2 regions of the Rhodococcus sp. W8901 genome follow, and region 2 is predicted to be linked to the other one. Evidence: riboswitches for the same ligand, from Rfam matches in the RefSeq annotation. Region 2 holds a riboswitch; the other holds the start of a gene.
The links. Region 2 has a riboswitch for cobalamin ahead of metE (5-methyltetrahydropteroyltriglutamate--homocysteine S-methyltransferase). Riboswitches for the same ligand answer to the same signal wherever they lie in the genome.
Positions count from the first base shown of each region.

Region 1 (6,511 bases), 110 kb from region 2:
GAGCCGCACGCGGGCAGGGGCGCTCACACGCGCTGGCCCTCGCGCGTGCGGGTGCAGACGTCGTCGTGTCCGACATCTGCCGCGACCTCGATTCGATCCGTTACGCACTCGCCACCGAGGATGATCTCGCCGAGACGGTCCGCCTCGTCGCAGAGGTGGGGCGGAAATGCCAGCCCTTCGCTCTCGATGTGAGGGACGGCGACGCGCTCGACGACGCGGTGTCCGAGACGGTCGACCGTTTCGGCTCACTCGACATCTGTGTCGCGAACGCGGGAATCTGTGGGCATGGAAAGTTCTGGGAGATAACCGATTCCATGTGGGATGAGATGATCGGAGTCGATCTGACCGGAGTGTTCAAGACGCTCCGTGCCGTCACGCCCACGATGGTGGGGCAGGGACGCGGACGGATCGTAGCGACCGCCTCGATGGGCGGTCGCATGGGCAACCCGAATCTGGCCCACTACGTGGCCGCGAAGTGGGGCGTCATCGGCCTGGTCAAGACCCTGGCGCTCGAAGTGGCCGAACACGGGATCACCGTCAACGCGGTGTGCCCGGCAACTGTCGACACGCCGATGGTGCACAACGCATCGATGTACGAGTTGTTCTGTCCAGGGCTCGATTCCCCGGACCGCAGCGACGTCGAGCCCATCTACTCACGGATGAGTCCCATGCGGACACCGTGGGTCGATCCGCAGGACGTCTCGGACGCAGTGCTCTATCTGGTCTCGGACCAGGCGCGCTACGTCACCGGGTCGACGCTCGACGTCTGTACCGGCGCAACGGCCGGGATGCCCTGATGACGCAGATCTCCGAATCGAGCGGGGTGCAACGAGGGTTCAGCCCACCGCATCTGACGTTTGCCGGGATGTCGCAGTCCGTCCGGTGTGGGGGACTCGTCCTCGTCTCCGGTCAGGTCGCACTGGGCGACGACGGAACGGTGGTCTCCGACGATCCGCGCGATCAGGCCGAACAGTGCTTCGCCAACATCGAGTCGGCCCTCAGCCTTGCCGGTGCGCGCGTCTCCGATGTCGTCAAGCTCGTCTGCTACCTCACCGACGCCTCATATTTCGGTGCCTACAGCGACGCCAGGGCGAAGTGCCTCGGTGACAATTCGCCTGCCGGTACGGCCGTCGTGGTGGCGAGTCTGCTGGATCCGGCGATGCTGATGGAGGTGGAGGCGTGGGCTGTCGTACCGCAGCCCGATTGAGTGGTGACGCGGAGCTACTCGGCGGGGTCCAAGGATCGCCGCGCACCGTGCCACTCGGTGACGGGACGTCCCTCGACGAGGTGCTCGTCGACGAATCGCTCGACCCGGTCGGCGTGCAGTGCGGCGTACCAGGTGTTGTCGGGGTACACCACGGCGACCGGGGCCTGCGAGCACGGGAACAGGCAGCCCGTCTGGGTGACGAGGACGTCGTCGTCACCCAGACCGCGGGCCTCGAGCGCGTGGTCGAGCGCCTGCGCGGCCTCCGGACCGCCGCGGGCCGAGCACCGCGGACCCCGGCACACCAGGACGTGCCGTGCGAAGCCGGGCACCTCGTCCCAGGCAGGGGAGGTCAGGGGAGCGGTGGTGGTGCGCGCCGGGGTGGTGGGGCCCGAGATCGCGGCGTCGAGCAGGTCGGCGTAGTTCGCGTTGTCGGAGAGCGGATTCGCGACCCGCACGTCGGGAATCCGTTCCTCGGAGTGCTCGCGGGAGTGCTCGCGCAGCCAGTGCCCGATGACGCGGCGGAACCACGCGTCGATCTTGCGGTCCAGCACCGTCTGGGCGCTCACCACGACGACCTCGGTCGCGCCGGACGCGGTCGCCTCGTCGAGCGCCGTGGTGACGGATGTTCCCGAGCCGCCGAGCACCGCCGTCACGAAGACGGTGTCCGGGTGCCGGTCCTGCAGGGTGCGCAGCGCCCCGAGTACCTGGTCGCGGGGATCGGCGCCGCGATCGGTGGGCGCGGTGACGACCACCCACCGGTTCTGCGCAATCGTGTTCATGAGAAAGACCTTTCGGCTGCCGCGTCGACGGTGCCGCACAGCACCACCATCGGACGGCCCGTTCGTGGATGGGGTTGCACCAGGGCGTCGAGGCCGTACACGTCCGCCAGCAGTTCGGCGGTGAGTACCGACTCCGTCGGGCCCTCGGTGACGACCTGGCCGTCGCGCAGCACCACAAGGTGATCGCAGTACATGGCGGCCAGGTTCAGGTCGTGCATCGCGGCGACTGTGGTGAGCCCGCGGGCCCGGATCAGTTCGAGCAGTTCCAGCGACGCCGAGACGTCGAGGTGGTTGGTGGGCTCGTCGAGTAGCAGCACACAGGGGCGCTGCGCGAACGCGCGGGCCAGCTGGGTCTTCTGCTTCTCGCCGCCGGACAGGCTCTGCCACAACCGGTGTCGCAGGTCGGCGATGCCGGCCGTCGCGAGGCAGTCGGTGACGAGTTCACCCGTGCCGAGTGCGGCGGGGCGGGCCCAGCCACCGCGGTGCGGAATGGCGCCGAGTTCGACGATCTGTTCCACCGTCAGGTCCAGTTCGGTGGCCGAATGCTGTTCCACCAGTGCGACGGTCCGGGCGAACTCGCGCCGGTGCATCGCGGTCGCCGGGACGTCGCCGATCAGCACCCGTCCGCTGTCGGGACGTTCGAGCCGGGCGATGGCCGACAGCAGCGAGGTCTTGCCCGATCCGTTCGGCCCGATCAGCCCGGTGACCCGACCGTCCGGGGCCGTGCACGACACCCGGTCGAGGATCCGCGTGCCTCCGGCCGACCAGGTGACGTCCTCGACCCGGATCTCGGGAGAGTGGTGCGTCATGAGGTGGCTCCCCGTCGTCGGAGCAGCCACACGAACGCCGGCACCCCGACGACCGCGGTGACGATACTGATCGGCAGTTCCCGCCCGGGCATGACCGTGCGGGCGGCGATGTCGGCCCACACGAGCAGCAGGGCGCCCACCAGAGCGACCACCGGGAGCAGGCGCGCGTGCAGCGGCCCGACGAGCATCCGGGCCGCGTGCGGCACCACGAGCCCGACGAAGCCGATGATGCCGGCCTGCGCCACCAGCGCCGCCGTGCACAGTGACGCCACCGCGTACAGCACCCAGCGCGACCGCTCGACGTTGGTGCCGAGGCTCGCGGCGGCACGCTCACCGAACGCGAACGAGTCCAGTACCCGGCTGTACGCCAGGAAGATCGTCATCGTCGCGGCGACGACGACGACGATGCCGACCAGACCCGACCAGCGCACGCCGGCCACCGAGCCCAGGGTCCAGTTCAGCACCCGGTGGGCGGAGTCGCGGTCGCCGAACAACACCAACGCCGACGTCAGTGCCGCGGTCAACTGCCCCACCGCGATACCGGCGAGGACGAGTCGACCGGGCAGCAGCGCCCCGGACCGGGACGTCGCGATGACGAACACCAGCAGCAGGCTCCCTAGGGCACCGAGGAATGCGGCGGACGACACGGCGCCGAATCCCAAGGCGCCCACCGCGCTCGCGCCGGTCGTCAGTGCCAGGACCGCACCCAGTGACGCGCCCCCGGACATGCCGAGCAGGTAGGGGTCGGCCAGCTGATTGCCGGTCAGCGACTGCAGCACGGCGCCGCACAGGGCGAGCCCCGCGCCGATCGCCGCGGCCGCCAGCACCCGCGGCATCCGCAGGTCCACGACGATGTGGGTGGTGAGCAGATCGGTGCCCGGGCCGATGCCGAGGCGTCCGGCGATCGACTCGACGACCGTGCCGATCGACAGGTCGGCCGCACCGATCGCGACCCCGGCCGCGCAGCTCACTGCGAGCAGCGCGACCAGGATCACCGACCAGCCGGTGCTGGTCGTCGCGGCTACCCGGGCCGGCACCCGGGTCGTCGGACTCATGCCCCGTTGTCGCCCAGCTGTTCGGCGACCAGGCTCGCGCCCTCGATGGTGCGCGGTCCCGGCGTGCTCGCCGAGAACGGGACCACGACGAACGCGTCGTCGCGAACGGCCTTCAGATCCTTCAGGGCCGGGTCGCTCCGCATGTAGTTCTTCTTCTCCTCGGCCGTGTCCCACGACGCGTCCGCGAGGACGATGACGTCGGGGTTCGCGGCCAGCACCGTCTCCCAGCTGCCGTCGAGCCACGCGCCGTCGGCATTCGCGAAGATGTTGGTGCCGCCGACCGCATCGATGATCAGCTGCGGTCCGCCGGCGTTGCCGCCGACGTACGGGGTATCGGTGTTGCTGTCGTACCAGAAGATGCTCTTGCCCTTCGCGGGCGCCGCAGCCTCGATGCCGCTGAGGGTCTCGCGCATCTGTGCGACGACGGCGTCGGCCTCGGAGTTGCGGCCGAACAGGGTCCCGTAGTCGGTGATCTCGGTGCCGATCGAATCCCAGGACACGGCGGGACGGGTCGACTTGTCCTTGCAGCCGAACGGGGAGACGTAGGTGGCGACACCGAGGGCGTCGAACGACTCGTGCGAGCCGACGGCCTTGTCGTCGAACGCGCTCGAGTACGACGCGAGCACCAGGTCGGGCTTGACCTCGAGCAGGGCCTCGCGGCTCGGGTAGTCCTTCTCGTCGAGCGCCGGGACCTGCGCGTAGGCGGAGGCCCACTGCGGCGCGATGGTGTCGTCGAGGTAGGCCGTGCCGGCCATCCGGTCCTGGGCGCCGATCGACAGCGCCGTCTCGGTGGCGCCCTGGTTGAGGGTGACGCCCCGCTCGGCGGGGCCGTCGAGGGTGACGGTCCGACCGCAGTTCTGCAGGGAGATCGCAGCGGTGTCGGCGTCGGAGTCCGACGATCCGCCGCACGCGGACAGCGTGAGTACGGCAGTGATCGACAGTGCCGCGGAGGAGATGACTCGGTGTGAAACAGGGGTACGCAAAGCGACCCGCCTTCCATGACTCGTGGAAAACGTGCTGGTGTGCGTCACGGCCGGTCTCCTGGCTCGGCAGGGATAGCCGCCGGCTACGCCTTCCCGGATGCGTGCGCATCCAGTGGCTGGGGTCGAACCCCTAGTAGTCGACGTACCTGCCCACAGTGGCGAGTACCGCGCCGGCTTCAACCGGACTTCCCGAACACCGTGACAACATCGTGAAGAATAGACGACGGGTCAGGCGGCGCTGTCCGCCTTGTCTGCTTCCTCGGCCTCCTCGGCCTCCTCGGCTTTCTCGGCCTTCGGCATCAGCGCCGACGACACGGTCAGCAGCACCGCGATCCCGAACAGGCCGAGGAACACCAGATGGATGGCTTCGGACAGGTCGCCCGGATCCGGTTCGGCCGTGTCGCCGACCCGCGAGTTCACCAGCGCTCCGAACACCGCGACGCCCACGGCGCTGCCGATCGAGCGCGCGAACATGTTGGTCGAGGTCACCACGCCGCGTTCGGTCCAGTCGACGCTGGTCTGCGCCGCGATCAGCGTCGGGGTGGCGATCAGGCCCATCCCGGATCCGATGACGAAGCATGTCGCGCCCACCTGCCACACCGGTGAGCCGTCCGAGAGCAGCAGCAACAGCGCGGTGCCGACGAGTGCGAGGGCGCTGCCGATCAGCGCGGTGGTGCGGAACCCGACGCGCAGGTACAGCCGTCCGGCCTGGGATGCGGCGATGGGCCAGCCGATGGTGAGCACTGCGAGCGCGAAGCCCGCTACGAGCGCGCCGGTGCCAAGCACGCCCTGCACGAACGTCGGCACGTACGACGTGAGGCCCATCAGGATCGCGCCGACGGACAGCGACACCAGGCTGCTCGCGACCAGCACCCGGCGGGTCAGCATGTGCAGCGGCAGGATCGGTTCGGCGACGCGGCGCTCGACGAGGACGAACCCGACGAGCAGCAGCGCCCCGACGACGAAGATGCCGATACCCATCGGGGACAGCCACTCCCACGACTGGCCGCCCTCGAGCAGTCCGAGGATCATCAGCGCGGCGCCGCCGGTGAGCAGGATTGCGCCGGGGTAGTCGATGCGTCGCCGCGCGGCGGTGGTCTTCTCGGTGAACTTGCGATGCAGCATCCACGCCGCGATCGCGCACAGCGGAAGGTTGACGAGGAAGATCCAGCGCCACGACAGGTACTCGGAGAACACGCCGCCCAGCGTCGGGCCCAGGACGGCGGACATGCCCCACACGCTCGCGATGTAGCCCTGCACCTTCGCGCGTTCGGCCACGGTGTAGATGTCGCCGGCGATGGTGAGGCTCATCGGCTGCACCGCCCCGGCGCCCAGACCCTGGATCGCGCGGAAGACGATCAGCGCCGGCATGCTCCACGCGAGGCCGCACAGCAGAGAACCGATCGCGAACAGCGCGATGCCCAGCAGCATGATCGGTTTGCGGCCGAACACGTCGGACAGCTTGCCGTAGATCGGCACCGAGACCGCCTGCGCCAGCAGGTACACCGAGAACAGCCACGGGAACTGCGAGAACCCGCCGAGATCGCCGACGATGGTGAGCACCGCGGTCGCGATGATCGTGCTGTCGAGCGCGACGAGGGACGTGCTGAGCATCAGCGACAACAGGATCGGGCCGCGTTCCGAGCGCAGTCCCACCGATGCCCTGGCTGCGGCGGTC
Region 1 covers NZ_CP054690.1:1,068,661-1,075,171, forward strand. Annotated here, with positions in the region: gene HUN07_RS05020 (mycofactocin-coupled SDR family oxidoreductase) at 1-797, shown strand, start outside; gene HUN07_RS05025 (RidA family protein) at 797-1,207, shown strand; gene HUN07_RS05030 ((2Fe-2S) ferredoxin domain-containing protein) at 1,222-1,986, opposite strand; gene HUN07_RS05035 (ABC transporter ATP-binding protein) at 1,983-2,795, opposite strand; gene HUN07_RS05040 (FecCD family ABC transporter permease) at 2,792-3,850, opposite strand; gene HUN07_RS05045 (ABC transporter substrate-binding protein) at 3,847-4,791, opposite strand; cobalamin riboswitch at 4,865-5,049, opposite strand; gene HUN07_RS05050 (MDR family MFS transporter) at 5,062-6,511, opposite strand, start outside.
Region 1: linked by a shared signal. The riboswitch ahead of HUN07_RS05045 (ABC transporter substrate-binding protein) and the one ahead of metE (5-methyltetrahydropteroyltriglutamate--homocysteine S-methyltransferase) in region 2 are both predicted to bind cobalamin.

Region 2 (6,511 bases):
TGGCCCCACGCGAACTGGACGTCGGCTGGTTCGTCTTCTTCCACCGGATGTACCAGGACATGGCCGAGCAGTTCGGCCGGCCGGGGCTACCCGGCTTCCTGCAACGCGCGGACGTGGTTGCCCACTACGAGAATACGACCGGAGTCGAGCTACGCGACCTCGACTTCTACCTCGGGTACGCGGCGATCCGCCACGGCATCATCATGTCCCGGATCAAACGGCGGTCCATCCACTTCGGCGACAGCCCTGCGCCCGACGACCCCGACGAATACGTCCTGCACCATCGAATGCTCCGACGGTTGATCGACAACGAATACTCTTGGGAGACAATGTGAACCCCGATCCGCTCGACGAATACCCCATCCATCAGTCGCCGCTGTCCATGGCGCGGGTCGCCAGCAGCGACCGGAACTTCTACGACCGCTTCTACTTCAACGGTCACGACCGCACCGGAGGCATCTTCCTCGTGTCCGGCTTCGGCGTGTACCCCAATCTAGGTGTCCGCGACGCGTTCGTCACCGTCCGCCGCGGTGACACTCAGAGGTCGGTCCGGTTCTCCGACGCGCTGGACGCCCGCTCGATCGAAGCCGAGGTCGGCGGGTACCGCCTCGAGGTCGTCAAACCCCTGCAGACCGTCCGCCTGATCTGTGACCACGCGGATCTGTCGGCCGACCTCGTCTGGGAGGGCGCCTTCCCCGCGGTGCTCGAGGAGCATCACGAGCTCATGGCGGGCAACCGGCCGTCGCTCGACGCCAGCCGCTTCGCTCAGGTCGGAAGCTGGGCCGGCACCATCAGCGTGGACGGCACGGACCTCACCGTGGATCCCTCGGTGTGGACGGGCACCCGCGACCGCTCCTGGGGCATCCGGCCGGTGGGCGAACGCGAACCGCTCGGCCGAATGGCCGACGAGCCGGTCGGTGGATTCTGGTGGGCGTACGTTCCGTTGCGATTCGACGACTACGCGCTGATGATCATCGCGCAGGAGGGACCGGACGGACACCGGACGCTCAACCACGCCACCAGAATCTTCCCCGACGGTCGAATCGAGCAGTTGGGCTGGCCGCGATTCGACATCACCTACCGCAGCGGAACCCGCACCCCCGAATCGATTCGCATTCATCTCACCACGCCGACCGGCGATCCCCTCGTGGTCGACATCGACCCGCTCGGATTCGTCGTCCTGCAGATCGGCTCCGGGTACGGCAGTGATCCCGAGTGGAATCACGGGCAGTGGAAGGGCCGCAGCTGGAGCTCCTCCTCGCTGTACGACCTGACCGATCCCGCACTCGCGCCCCGGATTCCGCACGGCACCGTCGAACACATCGCCCGCGCCACCTGCAACGGCGACGTGGGTTGGGGCATGTTCGAGCACGGTGTCGCCGGCCGCCACGACCCGTCCGGATTCCTCACCGCCCAGACCATGGCGCCGTAGCACGCTCACGGTCCCCGGTCCTCTCAGCCTCGAAACGGAAGAAGGTTCGAATGAAACGATCGTCTCTCGCCCGCGCCGGAACGATGTTCACGGCACTCGCCACCGCCACCGTGCTACTGGCCGGGTGTGCCGGCGAGTCGGGTTCGTCGACCGACGCCTCCGACGTGAGGACCGGGATCGTGGGAGAGCAACCGGACGGCGGCGATCCGCAGTCCGGCGGAACGGTCTCGTACGCCACGTACAACGGTGTGAGCAGTCTCGATCCGGCCGACCGCCAGGACGGCGGCGCCACCGGTGGCAGCGAGATGGCGGCGATCTACGACCTGTTGATGCGCTACGACTCCGAAAGCAAGGAGTATCAGCCACAACTCGCGCAGTCGCTGACCGCGAACGCCGACAACACGGTGTGGACGTTGAAGCTGCGGCCCGACGCGAAGTTCAGTGACGGAACCCCGGTGAATGCCGCGGCGGTGCAGTGGAGCATCAACCACTACCTGGAGAAGAGGGGCACGCACAGCCAGGTGTGGAAGGCGAGTGTCGCCGACGTCGCCTCGCCCGATCCGGCGACGGTGGTGTTCACGCTCAAGCAGGCGTGGAACGAGTTCCCGATCATGTTCACCACCGGGCCCGGCATGATCGTTTCGCCGGCCTCGACGGCGACCGGCACCTTCACTCCGGTCGGTGCCGGCCCGTTCCAAGTCGAGAAGTTCGCCTCCCAGGACGAACTGGTCCTGACCGCGAACCCGACCTACTGGAACGGCAAGCCGCACCTGGACAAGCTGCGCTTCCCCGCCATCGTCAATGAGCAGGCCAAGGTCGACGCCCTGCACACTGGTGGCATCCAGGCGGCCTACCTGCGAGCGGCCGACGTCGTGCACGGCGCCCTCGAAGCGGGCGACCCCGGATACGTCTACACCGCCAACATGGGTGGCATCGGTCTGATCAATCAGCGCGAGGGTCGAGCAGGCTCGGACGAGCGGGTTCGCAAGGCGATCGTGGCCTCGTTCAACCCCGAGTCCTACAACGAACGCTACGAGGGCGGCTTCGGGTTGCCCAGCAGCGACATGTTCCAGTCGGGGTCCAAGTGGCACGGCGACGTGGCCGGCCCCGCCTACGACCCGGAAGCGGCGAAGAAGTACCTCGCGGAGGCCAAGGCCGACGGATACGACGGCAAGCTCACCTACGTCGGGCTCAACGATCCGGCGGCCCAGCGCGGCGCCCTGGCCTTCCAGTCGATGCTGCAGGCGGTCGGATTCACCGTCGAGATCGTGTGGGCGACCAACATCAACGATCTCGTGAAGAAGACGTTCGTGCAGTACGACTACGACGTCTCGTACTCGGGGTTCAACGTTCTCGACGAGTCGCCGTTCGTGCGTCTGTACGGCAATCTCTTCAGCGAATCACCCTCGAATGCCCTCGGGTACAAGAACCCGCAGATGGACGCGCTGCTCGGCAAGCTGCAGACCGCCCCGACGGACGAGGCCCGGCTCGGGGTCGTCCAGGAGATCCAGACCCTCGTGAACGACACGGCACCGATGGTCGTCACCGGCGCCGGCAAGTACTTCATCCCGTGGAGCAAGAACGTCCACGGGATCACGCCCAGCGCCGACGGCATCCTGCTCTTCGGAGACGCCTGGCTCACCGAGGATTCGGAGTCGTAGGGCGGCGCGACAAGCGAACATTCCGTCCCCGATCGGGCGGGCCTGTCACCGGGCCCGCCCGATCGGTGTGTTTCGAGGGCTTATGCTGGGCGGTGCAGCTGGTTCGCCAGGCGCGGTCGTGAGGAGCCCCGAAGACCACCGCCCGGCGTCGAAGCATCCGCGGTCACGAGACCACGGGGGTGAGAGGGAACCCGGTGAGAATCCGGGACTGTCCCGCAGCGGTGAGTGGGAACGACCGCCGTCACATGCACTGGACCGAGAAGGTCTGGGAAGCGACGGCCAGTAGGTTTCGGCGCTGTCCGAAGTGTCCACGAGTCCGAAGACCTGCCGACTGTGTCGGGCACGCCGTGCCCGACGGTCCACCGCCTCGAGGAAAAGGCGAGTAGATCAGCTCGGTACTTCGTGCTGCCCCGTTGGCGGACGCACACCAGGGGCTCGGTCTGTTCTCGTCTGCCGGTGGTGGCCATCCACGCTGTGAGCAACTGGAGAACACCGTGACATTCGCTTTCACCGCAACCGTGCTGGGCTCCCCGCGCATCGGGCCCCGGCGCGAACTGAAGAAGGCCGTCGAGTCCTACTGGGCCGGGAACCTCGACGCCGCCGCACTCGAGACCGTGGCGAAGGATCTGCGCAGGCAGACCTGGACCGAACTGGTCGACGCCGGCATCGACTCCGTGCCGGTCAACGTCTTCTCGTACTACGACCAGATGCTGGACACCGCCGTCATGCTCGGCGCGCTGCCGGAGCGGGTCGCCGGGATCGACAACGCACTGGACCGCTACTTCGCCGCCGCCCGCGGCAACGCGACCGTGACGCCGCTCGAGATGACGAAGTGGTTCGACACCAACTACCACTATCTGGTCCCCGAGATCACCCCGGACACCGTCTTCACGCTCGACCCGTCGAAGGTGCTCGGCGAGGTGAACGAGGCACTGGCGCTGGGTGTTCCGGTCCGACCCGTCGTGATCGGACCGGTCACGTTCCTGCTGCTGTCCAAGTTCGAGGGCGGAGCTCCGCTGGATCGCCTCGACGAGATCGTGGCGCTGTACGCCGATCTGCTGGCGCGTCTCGAGGACGCGGGCGTCGAGTGGGTGCAGATCGACGAGCCGGCCCTGGTCGCGGACCGCACCGACGCCGAGATCGCCGCGGTCGGCGCGGTGTACAACCGCCTGTCGGCGCTCGATCGCCGTCCGGCGATCCTGCTGGCGTCGTACTTCGGCGACCTGGGTCCGGCGCTGCCGGTACTCGCCGAGACCGGTGTCGAGGGGCTGGCCGTGGACCTGGTCGCGGGCTCGCTCGATTCCGTGATCGCGACCCCGGGCCTCGAGCGCAAGCACGTCGTCGCCGGTGTGGTCGACGGCCGCAACATCTGGCGCAATGATCTCGACGGTTCGCTCGACGCCCTCGAGGCCCTGCGCGAGCGCGCCGGTTCGGTGGCCGTCTCCACGTCGTGCTCGCTGCTCCACGTCCCGTACACCCTCGACGGCGAGGACGGCCTGGATCGCGCGCTGCGGTCGTGGCTGACCTTCGGTGCCGAGAAGATCAAGGAGGTCGCCACACTGGCTACCGGCGTGCAGTCGGGCCGCGACGCCATCACCGCCGAGCTGACCGACGCCCGCGCAGCGGCGGCCACCCGCGTAGCCGACCCGCGTCTGCACGACGAGGCGATCCGCGACCGGCTCGCCGCACTGTCCGACGCGGACCGTCGGCGCAGCCCGGCCGCCGAGCGTCGTGCGGCCCAGTCCGCGGTGCTGCCGCTGCCCCCGCTGCCCACCACCACGATCGGCTCGTACCCGCAGACCACCGCCATCCGGGTCGCCCGCGCGGCGCTGCGCAAAGGCGAGATCGACGACGCCGAGTACGTGCGGCGGATGCAGTCCGAGATCGCCGATGTGGTTGCGTTGCAGGAGAAGCTGGGCCTGGACGTGCTGGTGCACGGCGAGCCCGAGCGCAACGACATGGTGCAGTACTTCGCCGAGCAGCTCGACGGCTTCTCCGCGACCGTGAACGGGTGGGTGCAGTCGTACGGCAGCCGCTGCGTGCGTCCGCCGATCCTGTTCGGCGACGTCCGCCGTCCGCGGCCGATGACCGTCGACTGGACGTCGTACGCACAGTCCCTCACCGCAAAGCCGGTCAAGGGCATGCTCACCGGCCCGGTGACGATCCTGGCATGGTCGTTCGTGCGCGACGACCAACCGCTTGCGGAGTCGGCCGATCAGATCGCGCTCGCGATTCGGGACGAGACGGTCGACCTCGAGAAGTCGGGCGCACAGGTCATCCAGGTCGACGAGCCGGCGCTGCGCGAACTGCTGCCGCTGCGCGCGGTGGACCAGCCGGCCTACCTGGACTGGGCGGTCGGGGCGTTCCGGCTGGCGACGTCGGGCATCGAGGACTCGACGTCCGTGCACACCCACCTGTGCTACTCCGAGTTCGGCGAGGTGATCGGGGCGATCGCCGGCCTGGACGCCGACGTCACCTCGATCGAGGCCGCTCGCTCGCGCATGGAGGTGCTCGACGACCTCAACGCGGTCGGCTTCGACCTCGGTGTCGGGCCGGGCGTCTACGACATCCACTCGCCGCGCGTTCCGTCGGTCGACGAGATCGCCGGGTCGCTGCGGGCCGCGCTCAAGGCGGTGCCGTCCGAGCGCCTGTGGGTCAATCCGGACTGCGGCCTCAAGACCCGCGGGCCCGTCGAGGTGGAGGCGTCGCTGCGCAACCTCGTCGAGGCGGCGCACGTGGTGCGCGCCGCGATCTAGGTAGCTCCGGGCGCACCCCCGATCCGACGGGGGTGCGCCCGGACACCCAGTTACGGCAGGCTCACCTTCTGCGGCACAGACCTCCACCGCTTCAGCTCGGTCTCCCCCGACCAGCAGGTCAAGTTGTTCTTCTCCCGCACCGACAGCGAGCCCGAGGTGCCGCCGCGACCCGATGACGACGACATCATGACCTGGCACCGCACGTATCTCGCGATGCCCGACGACATCCGTCCGTGGATGCGCGCCTACACGATTCGCGCGCACCGCCCGGACGTGCAGGAGATCGACATCGACTTCGTGCTCCACGGCGACGAGGGGCCGGCGTCGGCATGGGCGGGGCAGGCCGCGGCCGTCGGCTGAGCGACCGCCTCAGTCGTTCGTCAAACCGGCCCGGCGCCGGGTGGACTCGGTGATCGCGGACCAGTCCTGGTCGGCCTGCCCGTGCGCGAGCGCGTCGAGGAACACATTCTCGAGCGCGCTGCCGAACAGCAGGCCGATCCGGGCATCGCGCGCCTCCGACAGCGCCAGTCGAACATCCTTGAGGCCCAGCGTGAGCCGGAAACCGGCGGGCTCGTAGTTGCGCTGCGCGATCATCTTCCCGTAACCGCCGTAGACGCCGCCCGGGAAGAGGCTGTCGTTCATGACCTCCATCAACAGCTCGG
Region 2 covers NZ_CP054690.1:1,183,383-1,189,893, reverse strand. Annotated here, with positions in the region: gene HUN07_RS05620 (phosphotransferase family protein) at 1-335, shown strand, start outside; gene HUN07_RS05615 (DUF7064 domain-containing protein) at 332-1,432, shown strand; gene HUN07_RS05610 (ABC transporter substrate-binding protein) at 1,483-3,093, shown strand; cobalamin riboswitch at 3,254-3,423, shown strand; gene metE (5-methyltetrahydropteroyltriglutamate--homocysteine S-methyltransferase) at 3,588-5,849, shown strand; gene HUN07_RS05600 (siderophore-interacting protein) at 5,871-6,209, shown strand; gene HUN07_RS05595 (NAD(P)-dependent oxidoreductase) at 6,219-6,511, opposite strand, start outside.